One region of the Aneurinibacillus thermoaerophilus genome, then DNA from elsewhere that is predicted to be linked to it. Evidence: riboswitches for the same ligand, from Rfam matches in the RefSeq annotation. Region 1 holds a riboswitch; each other region holds the start of a gene.
The links. A riboswitch is a leader RNA that binds a small molecule or an ion and turns the genes downstream of it on or off. The one in region 1 is predicted to bind S-adenosylmethionine.

Region 1 (4,865 bases):
GCACCTATTTCCGGAATATTGCGATAGATTGCTGTGTGAATTTGAGTTTCAGCAGACGGCTTCAGAGTTGTTGCTTCATATGGTTTGCTATTTTCGTCCACCACCAGATAATCGTGCGGGGTGCAGACCGTTTTATCTTTTCCGCTTGCTGTTACCGCAACCAATAACGGGGCGGAACTGATTTTGATAGACAGGTTGCCGCTTGTGCCAGGGAACCAGCCCCTGGCAGCAAACGCGAGCTTTACCTGATCCAACTGTTGAAAGACTTGCTGGCGAATTTCATGAGTGTACGCGCTCATTGTGTAACCTCCGTTCGTCGTATAAGATGATCTAAAGCCTCGATACAGTCGTGGAATGTGGAAAATGTTTTATATTTAATGCCGAGTTCTTGGCATTTTTCAGCGAGATAAGAGCGGGCGATTACGGTGTCTGTGATTTTCGCGCCTTCTAGGTCGGTAATGCTATCTCCGATGACAACCTTGAAATATTTTTCGCTTTTATATTTGCGGATGATCGTTGTCTTGCACATTCCGCAGTCGACGTTGCAGTGTTCGTCACACGGATATGGGTAGATAATCTCTACGTTTTCGCCGGAAAAATTGCTTTTGTTGCAATAAATTGTATCGATTTTTTTTGCATAAGGTGAAAGAAGCGGTTCGATAAAAAAATCAATACCATTGCTTGTTACCAGTAACTTAATATTTTGTTTATGGCAGTAATCGACGAACTCGCCGAAGCCGTCACGGATACGCGCGCGGCTTAGCACAAAGTCCGTAATTTCGCGGCGGAGCGAGCTAGGAACGAGTTGAAATAGGGCGTATACTCCGTTGCGCAAGCTCCGTTTTTTCGCAAAAATGTCGTCTACAATCGGTTTCCACTGCTCTTCAGGGACGAAATGTTGCATAATATTGATGATATTGTCTTTTTCGGTAATCGTACCGTCAAAATCGCAAAAAATAACAATTTGCTTCTCCATATTATGCCCCTCCCCATTTTTCGAGCGCTATGGCAAGCGGCTTGCTTACTTTTGCTCCCTCGGCGAGCGTTTTGCCTTGCACCACCGTGTTGATGGCAGCGCGGAACGCACGTGCTCCATCGGCCGCGCCACCTGGATGGCCATGTATACCCCCGCCCGCGTTTACAATTACATCCATGCCGAAGTCATCATACAGTTTGCCGACCAGTCCTGGATGGATGCCGGCGGATGGCACTGGGAAGGAGGATTTATGAACATCATTGGATATGCGAGCATGTTCCGCGATTGCTAGCGCTTCGCTTTGCTTTAGTGCCACTGAACCGTACGGCGAAGGATACAAAATCATATCCGCTCCGGCGAGCCGCATCAGTTTGCCAAGCAGAAGAGGAGACGCGATTCCGTATTCATCTGATGCGTAGAATGCTCCCGCCATTGCCGGATGTGCCATGAGCGGCACATTAATATCCGGGTCAGCCGCCAAGCGATGTAGAATGTCAAAGCCGTAAGGCAATACGTTTAAGAGTAAACAGTTGGCTCCTTTTTCAATCGCGTATTTTGCTTTGTCCACCAGCTGGTGAACCGGCCCGGTCAGGTTGACCGCGTACAGCACGGTACGCCCGGACGCTTCAATGATGCGGTTGTAAGCGGTCAGACGGTTCGCAAGCGGCGCTTTGTCATCCACGAAGAAAATTTCATCGTCTTTTACTAAATCGACACCGCCCTCAACTTGAGCGGCGAATTGCGTTTCCAGTTCGCCGAGCGGAAGGCCGAGACAAGATTTGAAAATACTCATTAAGAGTGGACGATCATGAACACCTAACAATTCTCGTACACCAGCGATTCCGAATTTCGGTCCGGGGAATTGCTTCAATAGGGAAGGAGGAAAGTCGATATCAAGCAGTTTAATCTTTCCGTCCATAGATAATTTGCCGAAGACAGTTGTTAGCAGTGCCGGAATATCCGGAGTAATATTGCCGACAGGATACCGGATAGAAATGATGCCTTTTTGTAGTCCATTTCGTTCTTCCATAATCGTTACGTTGCCCGTGGTGCCAAGATATGGGGCTAACAATTCCTGGCGGGCAAGCGGCAGGTCGGTCCAACTGCCGACAGTCATGCCAACAGCAATGCTTTCTGCTTTTTTATGTAAATTTTTTGCTTCGATTAAATAACTGACAGTAATATACTCGCTCATCATTTCTTCATCCTTTCTAAGGAAAACAAAAAGCTCTCTTTCTGAAAGAAAGAGAGCGATCCGTTCATACGAATTACAAACTCACGATCTTATCTTTCAGAATGAAACGGTTCATCCTGCAGGAATTAGCACCTTGCTTTTTTCAACGTAAAAGCAGGTTGCCGGGCTTCATTGGGCCAGTCCCTCAGCCTTCTCGTGATAAGATGACTCAATTCAATTGTCTGTGTCTAATAATAATTGTAAATTGTCAGTATGTCAATAGGTTTTATTCTTCTTCCCCCTGGTGGTGACAAAAAGCGTGCACTAGCTTGTTGAGATGTTCAAGTTGGTTGGCGTATTCCAGTATTTCCGCTACCACCGGGAAAAGATGGCGCCACTGTCCGTCGTCTTCTTTTTGCGGTGTGCTTTTTACTTCAGGATATAATGCCATAAATTCATGCAGTAGCAGGTTGTTTTTCTCGATAACTTCTATTGGCAAGTGCCAATCTTCCCGCGGTTTTAAAATCCCGTCGTATGTCATCAGGATATTTTTATGGCATTCTGTCAGCGCCTCCAGCTGGTTTTGAATCAGTGGGAACAAATGGTGACCAGGCTTAAAAGAGGAATAGATATGACGCTCGAATGTACGCAGCATATCCATTTCTTTATATAACACGGTAATCATTTGTTTGAGAATTACCCGTCTTTTTTGGCTGGAGTATGTGACTTTTCTTAGCTTTGTAACTTCCTCCGTGTACAAGTCATAAAGCTGTTCAATGTTCTTAAAGCCTTTTTTAATTTTTTCTTTTTCCTCCCGAAAAGCTTTCTCTTCCATTTCGTTATGAATGAGCGTTCGCATGAGCACGGAGAATTTTTCTCCGGTTTCGGAAATTTCCTTAAACAGTTTTCGCTCATAGTGTGGCGGAATGAAGAGCGCATTGACCAGCGCCGCGGAGAAAATGCCAACAATAGTAAGCAAAAAGCGGTTGCTGGCGAAATACAGATAATTTCCGCTTGACGTTTCCATTACGGCGATAACCGTAAGTACGCTTAAAACCAAGCTGCTTTCCAGTTTCAGATGAAGGTTAATCATGATGACCAGCATGACGACGATTCCAACGATCAAAGGTTCCGCTCCAAGAAAATATGTCGCCGTTACTCCGAGCGCCGCTCCGATGATGTTGGCCTCCATCTGTTCTTTTAGATGTTTCAGCGTGCGGTACACGGTTGGTTGAATGCTTAATGTAGCAGCGATGGCCGCAAAAATGGGAGGTTCTAGGTTGAACCATTGACAGACAAGCAACGCCAGAATAAGAGCGATTGCCGTTTTTAAAATACGTGCTCCGACGCGCATAGTCCCTCCAGATAGTATCTTATGCTAATACTGTATATTACCATGCTTCTTTAAAAAAGCAACAAGAAAAAGCAACCGCCCCTGGGAGGAGGGCGGTTGCCGGTATAGGTGGTAATCACGCTGCACAAATGGGAGTTGCAGGTGAAAATTATGCGTGCAAATCATGTTATTCTGTTGCGATAGATGGGTCGGCCTGCTCTTTCACAGGAGATACCATGATAAAGTGCTGTTCAGCGTTATCAATTAAATTCTGGATGCTGGCGGCTTTATCCTGTTGGCCGCTTGCTTTAAGTTCGGTTATATATTCACCAAGCAGGTAGGCGACATCTTCTTTGCCTTTTGCATCAAGCGGTTTCAAGGAGACTTTAGCCGCTTTAGCAATACGGCGTTCAAGCGCAGCCTGATCAAGCCCCATTTCTGGCTGAACGCGCAGGTATACGACACCACCGGTCATACCGGAGCAAATCCACGGTCCTGGATCGCCCAGTACGATCGCACGTCCGTTTGTCATATATTCAAAGGCGAATCCTTTAATATTAGCTCGCGCGCCAATGCCACCCAAGCGATCGTTAATTGGCTCTTGCAATTCGCCGCCGATGACTACGTCGGCTCCAGAGAGGCGGATGCAGGCGCGTGCGTCCGCATTGCCTTGCACAATATATAGGCCTTTTTGTGCTCCGTAACAGAAGCTTTTGCCTACGGAACCGTTAATAAATTGACGATTCGCGTTCGGCGATTTCATAATTGCGACGCGTCCGCCAAATCCAGTCTTACCGACGCCGTCTTGTGCTCCACCATGCACGCGGATGAAGACGCCTTCCGCATTAAAGGCGGCAAGACCGTTGCCTGGCACGCTTCCTCTATCGAAAGTAAGCGAAACTTCAGGCAAATTCACATAGCTGCCGTCAAGATACGGTTTTACGCGGGCACCGGAATAACGACTGCCGAGCACGCGTTGATCGCTGAGCACGTTCGTAAATGTTTCGTTAATCGGTGCATATGGAGACGCGTATTGATCCGATGCTTCATACGTCTCCGCACCAACGGCCACCAATACTTTCGACTCCACGCGTTCGGATTTTAGAAGTGGGAACGGAGCGCTCGTAAGAAGAGCGGATAGATCCATTTTGTTTAATCCGCGCGTTTGCACAAGTAAATCCGCGCGTCCAACCATATCTTGTAAACGTTCAAAGCCTAGCTCAGCGGTGATGCGTTTTACTTCTTCGCCGAGTGCGGTGAATAGACGCTTCAAGTTATCGACTGCTACGTCGAATATGCGTGGTACGAAGCGGCGCAGTCCGTGTTCTTTTGCTTCTTCCACCGATTCGATTTGCGTAGCGATACCTACATGGCACGTATCA
Region 2 (4,865 bases), 1.1 Mb from region 1:
CAAAAAAAGACAGTATCATTGTCTACTTATTTTCGATCAGCCGATTAACAAGGGAGATTCCGTTGAAACCATTGGCAATCTTATAGATATAAATGAAAGTGATACTGCGGAAAAAGTAATTAATAAACAAGATAATTTTTTAGAGCACATCGAAGACTCTTCTTTGTATCACATCTTAACTACATTGAGCAAACGGCAGCTCGAAATTCTAGAATTATCCTTTCTGGACAATCTCACTCATAAACAAATCGCAAAAATCTTAGGTATTACACCTCAAGCTGTGTCTAAATCATATAGACAAGCAGTAAAGAAGCTAGCAGAAGCATACAAAATGAGGGATTCTTATGGAACAGTTTGACTGGGTAGGGGTGATTTCTAATGTAGGCTTTCCCATTTTTATTACGATTTATTTATTGGCTCGCTTAGAAAAAAGTTTTCAGCAATTGGAGAATATAGTGAAAGAACTAATTGACGAAATAAAGAAGAGGGAAACAAAATGAAAAAATTGTATGAACTGGTTGACAATATTCATGATAAAGAAACAATGTTAAAAATTATTAGATTGTTTGAGCCGAAAATTAAAAAATCAAGTCGTTTTATTACCTATTCCGAACAAGAAGATATAGAACAAGAACTACGGATTGAAATGATAAAGGCGATTCAACGATTTGATACATCTAATATACCTGGATTTTTTGAGTTTTTAGAGAGAGCGAATAGTGAAAAGTAAATAGAAATGCAAAAAGAACCTTCCTTCCATAAAAGGTTCTTTTTTTGGTTGTTTTCTTTATCACCTATTCCCTTTTAAGACATAGAAGCCAGTACCTAATCATTCGTTCACCTAAAGTATGGAATAAAAGCGATTATAGTAAAGGGAGTACTAGAGTTATTCCAAAATTCTATTTTTTTAAAGTGGTTGTTATTTTACACCTTGATTCCCTTTTCTATAGTAGAACTTCACAAAAGAGCTAAAGGAGGGAAAATATCATGAGTTCTCCAGAGAAATTGTTTCGCTGTTTCCAAGAAGCAAGGCGAAGTCAAGCACAATACTCTAAATGCTTGCAAGACATATGCTCAGATGGAGAGGAAAAACTTTTTCAGGAGTTAGCTATGGATGCTGCAAAACAAGTAAAGAAAATTAAAGATTTTTACAGAACTTACTATGGGACAAACCTCACATCTTGTCATTGTCGAAAGGAAAGGGGTGATTTATCTAAAAAATTTTTTGGCGGTATAGCCAAGTGGTAAGGCAAAGATCTGCAAAACCTTAATCCTTGGTTCGAATCCGAGTACCGCCTCCACCAAATTTTTAATAAGGAGAGTGTAACTTATGAAACAGTTTGTATCCGATGTTCAGGAGCAACAGTTGGTTGAGCAAGCGAAAAAAAATAAAGACTTTAATATCCTTTTGAAAGGATTAATTAAAGACAACATCTTATTAGCAAAAACCACAGCTTTTACATTAAAAAAAGGGGAAACTATTGTAAATGTTTTGGAGGTCAAATTAGGGAACATAAAAGTTCTTTTTACTGAGTCTGAAGTAGAATCAGTTTTTGGGAGTAAAATTGAAAAGAAAGGAGATATAATCGAAACTACTGGTTATAAAGTTATTGACAACCAAGTTAGTATTGTATATAACAAACAACATACTGAAAATGAGTTTCAAGAAATCCAAGAAATAATGAACGAAAAAATTAATCAAATTGATAGTCTTGATAATAAAACAGAATTAATGGATCTTCCATGTATTTATGGAAATTATTGCGGTCCTAAGTGTGGGTCTGGAACACCAATTAGTCCTGTTGACTGGTGCTGTAAGCATCACGATGATTGTTATGGGAATAATGGTTATTTTAATTGTGAATGCGATAGAAAGTTAATTCATTGTTTAGCACCTTACGTATATGAAGGAAGCGAATGGGCAATTATTATAAATGCTTATTTCCTTAAGCAGTATGAATATAATTGTACTTAAAAAGGTAATTAGAATCATTACAGAAGTAGTGTATTAAACACTACTTCTTTTTTTTGGATAAAATTCCTTGAATTATGATATATAATAAATTTAAATCTAATGATTGAGGTGTTGTTATGAATCAAATTAAATCTCCATGTAATATTGTAGGTTTGGTTTCTTTTTTGTTTTTAGTTTTTTCCATAATAGCCTTTTTTAGTGGTTTTCGCTTATTTGGATCTGAATGGGTGTTGTTTTATGGAAGTAATATAATAGGTTTACTAATTGGAATATCTGCCTTTTTCTTTGAAAAAAATAAACAAATGAACTATTTAAGTAAGTTAGGACTTTGGGGTAATTTAGCCATGGCTATTTTGTTTTTTCCGCCTTTTTACTTTATTTGGGGCACTATTCTTTTTGGTCCTTAAAGTTTTTGATATAGTCAATAATTTGGGGTCCCACCACATCGCCACCAAGCTAGTGAAAAGGAAAAGTTGAGAATCGAAAAACTTGATCATTTTTCCTTCCCAACTATCATATGATCCAGTCGCTCCAATTCTTTTTCCGGGTTTCAAGCTGCTGTAGCCAAGAGCAGGTATGAGCAAAAAGCAATTCGGAGGCAGAAATGGTAGAGAACGTATGATCAGCCCCTTCAAGCGTGATCGCACGACATTCCCCTGTAATCTGCTGCCGCAATACGCCTTCATACAAATAGCAGGCGTCAACCGGAATGACTTCGTCGCGTGTCCCGTGCAAAATAAGTGCATCATCAAGAAAACCAGCGCCAGATGCAAGCGGTTGTGCTTCTGCAAGTGAAATGAAGAATTCTTTTTTAAGACGGTAGCCACTGTATTCCGTTTCGCCGTTTCGCATTGCTTCTTCATATGCATCGTTGCCGATGATGCGGGTAATATCCGCGAACGGATGGGCTACCGGTGCCCAAAGAATCAGCGCATTTACCCGCGTATCTCGTTCTGCAGTCAAGCGGGCAATGGCACCGCCCAAACTATGGCCGAGCAAGAACACACGTGTTTTATCAATACAATCGATGCTTAGTACATAATCAAGTACATAACGCGTTTGCTCAATAAAACTATCGATGCCGTAAGAACCGTATTCGCCATTGCTTTCTCCGCATCCAGCATAATCGAAGCGCAGAACAAAATAGCCTTCCGCTGCCAGTCTGCGCGCCGCTTTAACAAATAAGCGGTTAACCCCAATCCGATTACCGACAAATCCATGGCAGATAATAATTACAGGCCAGCATTTCTCCTTTTGTTTCCTTTTTTCTTCGCATGGATAATGCACACTGGCGACAAGTTCAAGACTTTGATACACGATGGTAATACTGCGTTCCATATTATTTCCTCCTTCAATAAATAAAAAGCTTTCTTCTGAAGAGAAGAAAGGAGGAGAAGAAAAGATCCTTTCTTATCTTTCAGAACAAAATGTCCTGTAGGATGTAGCACCTTGCGAATGCATCCGCCGGTTGCTGGGTTTCATTGGGCCTAATCCCTCCACCACTCTTGATAAGAACAAGAAAACCAAGTATAAAGATGTGATATATTATCTTAAAGTATAGCTATAGATGCTATTGACGTCAATAAAAACTTAAATTCAAACCTGTATAGTTGGTATTATTTCTTTTGCCAAAAACACGCATAACTAAAGAAAGCAGCCTTTAAAGGCTGCTTTCTTTAGTTCTCTAGATTTAATGAATGTTGCGGTATACCCCGATTACTTTGCCAAGAATGGTAACTGCAGGAAGCAAAATCGGCTCCATCGTCGGATTCTCTGGCTGCAAGCGAATGTGATTTTTTTCTTTGAAAAAACGTTTAACGGTTGCCTCATTTTCTTCTGTCATCGCCACGACAATGTCCCCATTGTTGGCGGTTTGTTGTTGGCGAACAATGACGTAATCCCCGTCTAAAATACCGGCATCAATCATGCTCTCTCCTTGCACACGCAGCATATAGACCGTATCATTTCCAACCATGTTTTCCGGCAACACGAAGTATTCCTCAATGTTTTCCACCGCTGTAATCGGCATACCGGCCGTAACTTTCCCCAATACGGGAATCGTTACAGTCTTAACGGACGCGTCTGTAGCTTCATTGCGCTCCCCGTCTAAAATTTCGATAGCGCGCGGCTTTGTCGGATCGCGGCGAATCAGTCCTTTTTTCTCCAAGCGTGCCAAGTGTCCATGAACCGTAGAGCTGGAAGCGAGGCCCACGGCTTCACCGATCTCACGTACGGACGGCGGATAGCCTTTTTCCCTGACTTCTTTCTTTATGTAATCAAGGATGGCAAGTTGACGGCTGGACAGCTTTTTCATACTAACACCCCATTCTTTCTATGAAATCTTCCTTGTTCTTAATTATATCAACATTTGTTCTAGTATACAAACATAAGTTCTAATCTTTGTTGACAAGAACGCTTGTTCTGATTAATATATTGATATACAACTAAGAACAAATGTTCTTTTTCATTCAGTTCTATTATACATAGACAAGCATAAACTCTCAATAACGAAAGCGAAAACAATAGAAGGGGGATAGTACGATGAAGATGAACAAGAAATCATTACTTATCGGAATTATTATCGGTATGGGTATCCTCGGCATGGCAAATCTTGTGTTTGCATCTATTGGCGGAAACGATAAGCCAGCGAACCCACTTGGTGTTGAGGTGATAGTAGAAGCTGGCGATACGCTCTGGTCGATCGCTGATCGTTATAATGAGAAGGCTGGCATGTCCATTAACGAGCTATTATTTTATATCCAGCGCGAGAACAAGCTTGACAGCGCCATTGTACATCCAGGTGATCATATTATTATTCCGATTAAATAAAGTAAAAAAGATTGTGGGGAGAGAAAACGCTTGATATATAAGAGGTTCTCTCTTCTTTTTT
Region 3 (4,865 bases), 170 kb from region 1:
TCAGAACGCGGTGCGCGAGATGGCGTTTTTGTACTGATTGCTCATTACAAGGCGAAGGGAATTGTTTTTAACACTGAGAAACCGAAACCGACGCTTGGAGGCGGTCGGATGATTTTATTTTATGGCCCGGATCGAGAGCTCTTGCAATTCGTTGAACCGGGCCAGCGGGAGCGGTAGCATTCGCTTGAACGGTAAGTTCAACATAGTGGCTATATTAATAATTTTTCTTAAAATATTGACGATTGGCTGTTTAAAACGATATAATTTCTGATAAATAGTACGATTTTAAAACGTAATATTATATTTTTATGATATTAAGGTATTGATTTTTTATGGAGGGGATACGATGGTTAAGCTGATCGCGATTTACAAAAAGCCGGAAAATGTAGAGGAATTTGATAAACATTACAAAGAAGTACACGCGCCGCTCGCGGAAAAAATGCCGGGTCTTCTAAAGCTGGAAGTTAATAAAATTTATGGCTCTCCTGCAGGTGACAGCAATCTTCATTTGATTGCAGAAATGTATTTTGAAACAAAAGAAGCGCTTATGAACGCGCTTTCTTCTCCGGAAGGAAAAGCAGCAGGCAAAGATTTAATGGGCTTTGCTGGCAAGGTTGTATCCATGCACTTCGCGGAAGTAGTATAGGAGAAAGGTTTAAAAAGCATGTTGAGTGAAACGGAAACACATCGCAGGTACCGGGAACAAATCACTCGGTATGTGAGTCGCGATCCGTACGCGCGCCATTTAGGAATCCGGCTGGTTGAACTTGGAGAGGGAACGGCTGTGGCGGAAGTAGACGTGCGTGAGGAAATGTTGAATGCGCATGGCACAACACATGGAGCCGTCATTTTTGCGCTGGCTGATTTTGCGTTTGCTGCGGCCTGCAATTCATATGGACGTCCATGCGTGGCGTTATCGATGAACGTTCAGTATATGGCTCCAAGTGGAAAGGGCGCACGGTTACGTGCAGTAGCGACAGAAAAGAAAAAAACAGCACGCGCCGGTTTTTACCAAATCGAGGTGGAACACGACGGCGAAAGCATCGCTCTGCTTGACGCGGTCGCTTACCGCAAGAGTGGGTTTTTTCTTGAGGAAATCGGACAGAACGCAGCTAATGAAGAGTAACAGGACGCGTTGGCAGCGCTGGATTGGCAGGAGAGACTACCATGAAATCAAACAATCGTTTTAACCAATATCTTGGTATTGAAATCGAGCACCAGGACGAAAATAGCTGCACGGCAGTGCTTCATATTCGCCCGGAATTGTACAATAGTATCGATGGAGTGGTGCATGGCGGAGTGACAAGCACGCTTGCTGATGTGGTCATGGGGCACGCGGCCGCGCCTCATGTTAACGGTGTGCAGCAGTGCGTAACATTGGAGAGCAAAATCAACTATTTGGCGCCTGCTAGGGGAAATAAGCTGATCGCACAATCTAGGGTAATCAAGCGCGGAGGCCGTACTATTATCATGCAAGCGGAAGTGCGCACGGACGATGGGGAGCTGGTTGCCGTCGCGCTTGGCACATATGCCCGTGTAAAGACAACTCCACAGTGATGTGGAGTTGTCTTTACATTCGTATAAGAAAGTATATGTTGCTTTATAAGGAAGGAGAAGAACGGGTGAAAGGATTACAACCGGGAGAGACAGAGACGTTGGAAATTGTCGTGCAGGACGATATGCGTCCTACGTTTGACGGCAACGTGGTTCACGATGTAATGTCGACCGTGACTATGATTTATTATATGGAAAAAGTCGGACGCCATGTTATTTTGCCTTACCTTGAAGAGGGGGAGGAAGGAGCCGGATACGAAATTCAGGTTAAGCACATTGGGCCTGCGGTGGTGGGGCAACGGGTAAAATTTACAGCCTTATGTACGGAAGTTACTCCGAAGCGAGTCGTTTGTGAAGTGACCGCGGAAACATCAGAAAATATTGTTGGTACCGGAATTTTTACACAGGCGATTTTTAAAAAAGAAAAAATGGAGGCACGTATCACGGAGTTACGGCAAACCATTGCACAAAAATAATGAAACAGGAAGACCGTGGAATTTTCAATCGCGGTCTTTTTTATCGGATCATTAACAACCTTATCAAAACAAATATTGCTACTATTCGATATAGTATTAAGAATTAAATGTAAATTTATTGACCGCGAAAATATACAGCTACTATAATCAATATAAATATGGTGTTATCTGCATATACAATGATAAACTGTGATGGTTTTTATATGTCTCAGCAATGTAGGAGAAAATTAAAAAATCTATAATTCCTAGTTGACATTATGGTTTAATGTGTTAGAATAAAATCAACAAATTGAAAAGGCAAATGATTAGGACTCTTATCCAGAGAGGTGGAGGGACTGGCCCAGTGAAGCCTCGGCAACCATCAAAGAAACTCTTTGACACGGTGCCAATTCCAGCAGCGCTCGCGCGCTGAAAGATGAGAGGTCCGGCAAACTTGTGATGAGTGTACGCCGACCTCTTGCAGCGCAGGAGGTCGTTTTTATTTCCCCTTGTGCAATCTAGGAGGAATAAAGGAGTGAGGAGTATGATTAAATTACAGAGTATTAGTAAAAGTTATACCACACCGAACGGGACATTTCAGGCAGTAGCTCCAACGTCGCTGCATGTGGAGCCAGGGGATGTGTACGGTATTATCGGGTTCAGCGGTGCTGGTAAGTCAACTTTGCTTAGACTGGTTAATTTGCTGGAGCGACCGGACGAGGGAAAGGTATATGTGGATGGTCAGGAGTTAACCGGTCTATCAAATCGAGAGCTGCGCAAAGCGCGCCAGTCCATCGGCATGATTTTTCAGCATTTTAATCTGTTGAATAATCGGACGGTGGCGGACAATGTGGCGTTTCCGCTAGAAATAGCCGGTCTTCCAAAAGAAGAGAGAAAAAAAAGAGTACAGGAGTGCTTGGAGATTGTAGGGCTGGCCGAGAAGGTGGACAGCTATCCTGCCAAGTTGAGCGGGGGACAAAAGCAGAGGGTCGCTATCGCCCGGGCGTTGGCCAGCCGGCCGAAAGTGCTGCTATGTGATGAGCCTACCTCAGCGCTTGATCCGCAGACGACGCGTACCATTTTATCTTTTCTTAAAGAAATCAACCAAAAGCTAGGCGTAACGATTCTCATCGTCACGCATGAAATGAGTGTAGTGAAAGAGATTTGCAACAAAGTAGCAGTCATGGAAAGAGGTCATCTCGTCGAAAAACTTTCGCTTTCTGAACGGGAAGTAAAGCCGAAAACTGAAATCGCCCAGCTATTATTCGAAGAGGAAACAGGCAAGGAGAGAGGGATAGCCAATGTTTGATAATGTGATTGCTTTATTGCCGGAAATTGGGGTTTCTATCGTAGAAACTTCTATTATGGTCGGCATTTCAATAGGCTCAGCGCTTTTGCTTGGCATGCCGCTGGGGGTTCTGCTTTTTCTGACAGGTAAAGGACAATTGCTGGAAAGCCCCATTTTATTTCGAATTTTAAGTTCGCTCGTTAACATTGTCCGATCGTTTCCCTTTCTTATTTTGCTCGTGGCATTGATTCCGTTGACGCGAACATTGGTCGGAACGACGATCGGTCCGGTGGCTGCGGCTGTTCCGTTGTCGATTGCAGCCATTCCATACTTTGCACGTCTGGTGGAGCAATCGCTTCGTGAAGTTTCGAGAGGAGTTATTGAAGCCGCGGTGGCAATGGGGGCGTCTACATATCAGATTGTTTGGAAAGTGTTATTGACAGAAGCGCGCGCTGGGCTTACGCTCGGACTCACAGTATTGATTGTCAGTTTTCTTTCCTATTCTGCGATGGCCGGCGTTGTCGGAGGCGGAGGGATCGGGGATTTAGCGATTCGCTTCGGCTACTACCGATTCCAGACGGATGTTATGATTGTGACCGTGCTTTTATTGGTGGTGCTTGTACAAGTCATTCAATTTGCGGGCAATCGTCTTGCACATTATCTTGATAAACGTTAAGGGAGAGATCTTTGTGAAACAAAAACCGTTTATTCTTATTGCATTAATTTCATTAATAGTAATCTTTTTGACAGCTTGCGGAGGACAAGAGAGCGAAACGGCAACAGGAAAAACGCAGGGGAACAGTAAAGAACTGGTTATTGGTGCGACGGCGGGGCCGTATAGTGATCAGGTGCGTTTAGGAATTAAACCTATTTTAGAAAAAAAAGGATACAACGTGAAGATTGTTGAGTTCAACGATTACGTGCAGCCGAACCAGGCGCTGGCTGAAGGTTCGCTGAATGCGAATGTGTTTCAACATGTCGTGTATTTGCAGAACTTTGCGAAAGAGCATAACTTGGATATTCAAGATGTTATCCAGGTTCCGACGGCTCCGATCGGCATTTACTCGCATAAGCATAAAACACTGGAAGAAGTGCAGCCGGGAGCGACCGTTTCGCTTCCGAATGATCCTACTAATCAGGCCCGCGCGCTTGTCATGATGCAACATTTCGGTTGGATCAAGTTAAAAGAAGGTGTAGATCTGCTTCGCGTATCGGAAAAGGATATCGTGGAGAACAAGAAAAATATCAAGCTCCTGCCGCTGGAAGCAGCCCAGCTTCCGCGCTCGCTTGAAGACGCAGACTACGCATTTGTCAACGGGAACTTCGCCATCGCATCGGGCTTGAAACTTACGGAAGCGCTGGCGCTCGAAAAGATTCCGGATCAATATATGAACGTGGTCGCTGTGAAAACGGCGGACAAAGACAGCCAGTTTGTTAAAGATTTAATCGAAGCATATAAATCTCCGGAGTTTAAAGAAGTTATCGAGAAAGAATTCCAGGGATTTGTCAAACCTGATTATTTAAAATAAGCACATAGGGGGGAAGAAAACGATGAGCACAACAATCGG
Region 4 (4,865 bases), 990 kb from region 1:
TAATAAGCTTGCCAGTTACTTTCGGATGAATATAAGCTTCCCCGCGCACTACCGAGTTAATCGCTTCGATTAGCGAGTCGGAATCCATTTCTTTCAACAGATAGCCGGCCGCTCCGGAAAGAAGAGCCTTGTATACATAATTCTCATCATCATGAATCGACAGAATAATAATGCGCGATTCCGGCGCTCGTTCCTTGATGCGCTGCGTAGCCTGCACGCCGGTCATTTTCGGCATGTTAATGTCCATCAGGATTACATCCGGCTGAAATTCAACTGCCATCTGGCATGCTTCCTCTCCATCGGACGCTTCGCCAACAATATGGAAACGATCCTCCATCTCCAAAATCCGCTTAACTCCTTCACGGAATAACTTATGGTCATCTACTAACAGAATCGAAATCTTTTGCTCCGTCATACTAACCTCCATACATTCATTAAGGTTTTGTTTCTATGCTATTACCACGCTTACTGCCTTCTTCAATACGAAGAGGAATACTAAACAGGACGCTGGTTCCTTTGCCGGGGGCGGACGTAATTTTCATCTTGCCCTGCAAAAGCTTGACCCGTTCTCTCATCCCCATGATTCCAAATTGCGGCCGCTCCGCTTTTACCGCTTGGTCGAATCCCACTCCATCATCGAGCACGCGAAAATGCACCACATGTGGCTTAAATTCAAGCCTTACTTCCACATGGCGGGCTTTTGCATGCTTTGCTGTATTGTTTAGCGACTCCTGAATTAAGCGGAATACGGCGACTTCAATCGAATTCTGCAGGCGGCATTCCGGGGTAAGCAACGTAAGCTTCGTCTCGATCCCATGCCGCTTCTCATATTCCTCAAGGTATTTACGAAGCGTCGGCACAAGTCCTAGATCATCGAGTGCCATCGGACGCAGATCAAAAATAATCTTTCTTACATCCATAAGGCTTGCCCTTGTAAGTTCTTTTAATAACCTAAGCTCTACCTTAGCTTCGTCAATCCGATTTTGATTAAGCATTCTCTCAACGATTTCGCTCCGCAAGGTAACATTGGCCATCGATTGCGCCGGACCGTCGTGAATATCGCGCGCCACTCGCTTCCGTTCTTCTTCCTGGGCCTGAATGATCTGAATTCCCAGCAGCTGCTGATTCTGGGCTGACTCCAGCGCAATCCCCACTTTCCTTAAGTTGCCCTGCAGGTAGTTTAGCACAATTCCCATCTGCGCAATCAAGTTTTCCGATTTCTCTATGGTGCTTAAAATGCTGCGGTGGCGCCGCTCCAGCTCGTCCCGCCGCTGCCTGAGATGGAGCTCCTTATCCCTTGAGAGCGACAGCTTAATCTGCATCTGGCTGGCTTGCTCATACGCTTCGCGTATTTCCGCCTCACTATATTGGTGGAAACTACGGCTAATACTAGCCAGCTTCTGGCGCGCCTTTCTCGCCTGCAGTTCAAGTTCATCCGTCTGGCTAATGACCCATTCGATTTCTCTTTTTAGGGCTTCCAGTTCGAGGCTGATATAATTGCTTTCTTTATGCGCGTTTTCCGCGATATCAAAAATCTTTTCCCTACTTTCTTCCACCGACGAAATCGTCTTATTCATGACCTCATCAAGCAGTTGAAAATCAATGTTCGCCTCGGTCACGTACATCCCCTCTCTATCATTAGCCAATAAGTACCATTCGAATTGTTACCTTCTACGCTTCTCTTCCCTACTGGTTGACTTCCTTTATAGGCAAGAAGAACAAAAACTCTTTTCCTATTGTATCATTCATCCCACATAAACAAAACAAGACCCACACACTATTGATGTGTTGGGTCTTTAGTCTTATTTTTATTAGCGAGCGGAAAGTTCAGAAGCTTCTTTCTTAAGAATTTCTGCCTTATCCGTTCTTTCCCATGGAACATTTAGGTCATTGCGACCAAAATGTCCATACGCGGCAGTTTGACGGTAGATCGGTCGACGCAAGTCAAGCTGTTTGATAATGCCTGCTGGACGAAGATCAAAATGTTTGCGCACAAGCTGAACAAGAATTTCTTCATCCACCTTGCCTGTCCCGAATGTATCTACATTAATGGATACAGGCTGCGCCACCCCAATCGCATAAGCTACTTGCACTTCACACTTCTCCGCCAACCCCGCGGCCACAATGTTTTTCGCTACATAGCGCGCCGCATACGCACCGGAGCGATCCACTTTGGTCGGGTCTTTACCGGAGAAAGCGCCGCCACCATGACGAGCATATCCACCATATGTGTCCACGATAATCTTGCGTCCGGTCAATCCAGCGTCACCCTGCGGTCCACCGATAACGAAGCGACCTGTTGGATTGATAAAATACTTCGTTTGCTCATCGAGGAACTCGGCTGGAACAACCGGCTTAATCACATGTTCTTTCAGATCCTTCTGGATTTGCTCAAGCGTTATGGACGGATCGTGCTGCGTAGAAATAACGATCGTGTCCACACGTACTGGTTTGTTTCCTTCATATTCAATCGTTACCTGCGTTTTGCCATCCGGACGCAGGTAGCTCAACGTTCCATCTTTGCGGACTTCCGTCAAACGACGGGACAGTTTATGAGCAAGAGAAATCGGAAGCGGCATCAATTCTGCCGTTTCGTTGCAAGCGAATCCAAACATTAAGCCCTGGTCGCCAGCACCAATCGCTTCAATTTGCTCATCTGTCATTTGTCCTTCGCGCGCTTCGAGCGCCTGGTCAACCCCCTGCGCAATATCAGGAGATTGTTCGTCAATAGAAGTTAGAACCGCGCAAGTGTCAGCGTCAAAACCGAATTTCGCGCGAGTATATCCGATTTCACGAATCGTTTCACGAACCACTTTCGGAATATCTACATAGCAGCTTGTCGTAATCTCGCCCGCTACAAGCACCATGCCTGTTGTTACGGATGTTTCCGCCGCTACACGAGCGTTTGGATCTTTTTCAAGAATCGCATCAAGAATGGCATCGGAAATCTGGTCGCAAATTTTGTCCGGATGGCCCTCCGTTACCGATTCCGATGTGAAGAGATGACGGCCTTTTTTCAGCGCCATGTTCACGTACCTCCTTATAAACCATGAATATATAGATGGTCTTGGTTAAGATACGGTACTCCCTTCCCAAACGTTGTCGCAAAGCAGTAAAAAACCTTTTCCATTATTTTATCCTGGAAAAGGGTCATCTTTTTACTCATTCTTTGCCCTTTATCTTCCAGAATCAAGTATGTATCCATACCTGTTCTGCTGGTTAGCACCGTTCATCGCGCCGGGAACACTTGTCCGCGCTAGCTCGTTGCGCGATGTGGTTGCCGGGCTTCATCGGGCCAGTCCCTCCGCCTGCTCGGGATACAAGGGTCTTCCGTTCTCAATGAGCATATCTTATTTAGGTTTGGATGTCAATAAAGAAAAATACTTGGTTGTTCGTTCGACCGTGCTACCGAACTACATATTCACCGCGGATCATAATGTCCGCCGGGCCTTTTACAACTTTGAGGCCACGGCCGTCATCGCGCGGCAACAACAAATGGTGATTGGCTGGTACCGGCTCGCCCTGCGTAATGTTCGTGCCTGCGGTCAAATCCGGGAGACCATACCCTTCGCCCGGCGGCGTATGAGCGACCACTTTTCCGGTCCGAACAATAAATTCCGTGCCCGCATAGCCAATAATCGTCTTTCCTGCCGGAACTTTTTCCACGATCAGCTTCGCCGCAGCCGGTGTCTGCGTGTCGCTTGCCGGTTTGCCGGGCTGGGATTTCACCACATTCAAAATCTCCTGCTTTACTTTCTCCACATAGCTCTTCGTTACAACCGGATCTGCATCAGAGCCGGGCTCAGGCGTAGCTGCCAAACCGGTGGACACCGCCCCGATCACCAAGGCCAACGCGGCACCTGCCAATCCATATCCCCATTTTTTCATGTACATTCCTCCCTGCGTATACTGATCTAAGGGAAGAAGCCGGGCATCTCTCCCCGGCTTTTCCATCCTCCCAATTACGGTATAAATGGTTATCTAATTGTATATACGCCCGGGAAGGAATTTTGTTGTGAATCCATGCTTTACTTTACATAAACGAACAGATTATCCCCTCTCGTTTCGACAAGGATGGACGGAAAGTCGCTGTCCAATTTTTCAAGCGAAAGCCAGAGGACACCTTTTTCGTTGCGTACATATGCATTATTTTTGCTCGGATATTTGCGCACAGTTTCACCACAGCGCATGGTCGCTATTTCCTGGGACGCATCCCAATAAACTTGGCAACCATACAATTGGGCAAACGGGCGAAGCGCGATAAACCATTTGCCATCGATTTTTTTCGCAACGCTTTCGCCCGCAGGAATACCAGCCACCGAAGCAGTCCCGTTCGAATGTAGAACAAGAGCAGTGGAACCATGCAAATACGAAATCGCCTTGATAACCTGCTCATTCGGGTTTTCTACGATAATATCCGGCGTAATGCCGTGCCCGTTGATCTTCCGAAGTTTCGGGGAGAAATACTCTTCGATCGTCAGCTTTAAAATCCCGCCTTGTTTCAACGGTACCAATTCCTGAACCGTGCCTTTGCCGAATGTTTTGGTGCCGACGATTTTGGCAACATTGTAATCCTGTAGCGCGCCTGTCAGCACTTCGGACGCGCTGGCCGTTCCTCCGTTTACAAGGACGACAACCGGAAGCGAGATCGCTCCGGATTTGGCCATAATCGCCGTTCGTTTGCCGCTTCGATCTTTTACATATACAAGCGCGCCTTTATCGATAAATTCATCGGCAATTTCCAGCGCCGCATCCAGGTAGCCGCCGCCGTTGTCGCGCAAGTCAAGAATCAACCCCTTCATCCCGTCCTTTCGCAGCTTGGCGAGATGCTTGCGAAACACTTCTGCGCTATTTTCAGAAAATGT

Region 2: linked by a shared signal. The riboswitch ahead of K3F53_RS09305 (alpha/beta hydrolase) and the one ahead of K3F53_RS03445 (2,3-diketo-5-methylthiopentyl-1-phosphate enolase) in region 1 are both predicted to bind S-adenosylmethionine.
Region 3: linked by a shared signal. The riboswitch ahead of K3F53_RS04415 (methionine ABC transporter ATP-binding protein) and the one ahead of K3F53_RS03445 (2,3-diketo-5-methylthiopentyl-1-phosphate enolase) in region 1 are both predicted to bind S-adenosylmethionine.
Region 4: linked by a shared signal. The riboswitch ahead of metK (methionine adenosyltransferase) and the one ahead of K3F53_RS03445 (2,3-diketo-5-methylthiopentyl-1-phosphate enolase) in region 1 are both predicted to bind S-adenosylmethionine.

Annotation. Positions count from the first base shown of each region.
Region 1 covers NZ_CP080764.1:642,182-647,046, forward strand. Annotated here, with positions in the region: gene K3F53_RS03435 (methylthioribulose 1-phosphate dehydratase) at 1-299, opposite strand, end outside; gene K3F53_RS03440 (2-hydroxy-3-keto-5-methylthiopentenyl-1-phosphate phosphatase) at 296-976, opposite strand; gene K3F53_RS03445 (2,3-diketo-5-methylthiopentyl-1-phosphate enolase) at 978-2,174, opposite strand; SAM riboswitch class I at 2,258-2,376, opposite strand; gene K3F53_RS03450 (FUSC family protein) at 2,437-3,504, opposite strand; gene K3F53_RS03455 (glutamate synthase-related protein) at 3,671-4,865, opposite strand, start outside.
Region 2 covers NZ_CP080764.1:1,782,351-1,787,215, forward strand. Annotated here, with positions in the region: gene K3F53_RS09270 (RNA polymerase sigma factor) at 1-358, shown strand, start outside; gene K3F53_RS09275 (YvrJ family protein) at 345-500, shown strand; gene K3F53_RS09280 (helix-turn-helix domain-containing protein) at 497-730, shown strand; gene K3F53_RS09285 (hypothetical protein) at 988-1,248, shown strand; tRNA gene K3F53_RS09290 (tRNA-Cys) at 1,228-1,301, shown strand; gene K3F53_RS09295 (phospholipase A2 family protein) at 1,331-1,975, shown strand; gene K3F53_RS09300 (hypothetical protein) at 2,092-2,382, shown strand; gene K3F53_RS09305 (alpha/beta hydrolase) at 2,489-3,313, opposite strand; SAM riboswitch class I at 3,383-3,490, opposite strand; gene lexA (transcriptional repressor LexA) at 3,666-4,289, opposite strand; gene yneA (cell division suppressor protein YneA) at 4,517-4,804, shown strand.
Region 3 covers NZ_CP080764.1:809,226-814,090, forward strand. Annotated here, with positions in the region: gene K3F53_RS19310 (VOC family protein) at 1-37, shown strand, start outside; gene K3F53_RS04395 (EthD family reductase) at 347-646, shown strand; gene K3F53_RS04400 (PaaI family thioesterase) at 665-1,126, shown strand; gene K3F53_RS04405 (PaaI family thioesterase) at 1,168-1,557, shown strand; gene K3F53_RS04410 (thioesterase family protein) at 1,623-2,030, shown strand; SAM riboswitch class I at 2,342-2,452, shown strand; gene K3F53_RS04415 (methionine ABC transporter ATP-binding protein) at 2,554-3,318, shown strand; gene K3F53_RS04420 (methionine ABC transporter permease) at 3,311-3,973, shown strand; gene K3F53_RS04425 (MetQ/NlpA family ABC transporter substrate-binding protein) at 3,987-4,826, shown strand; gene K3F53_RS04430 (fatty acid--CoA ligase) at 4,849-4,865, shown strand, end outside.
Region 4 covers NZ_CP080764.1:3,313,826-3,318,690, forward strand. Annotated here, with positions in the region: gene K3F53_RS17070 (response regulator) at 1-415, opposite strand, end outside; gene K3F53_RS17075 (sensor histidine kinase) at 435-1,619, opposite strand; gene metK (methionine adenosyltransferase) at 1,812-3,020, opposite strand; SAM riboswitch class I at 3,174-3,324, opposite strand; gene K3F53_RS17085 (hypothetical protein) at 3,406-3,888, opposite strand; gene K3F53_RS17090 (S41 family peptidase) at 4,029-4,865, opposite strand, start outside.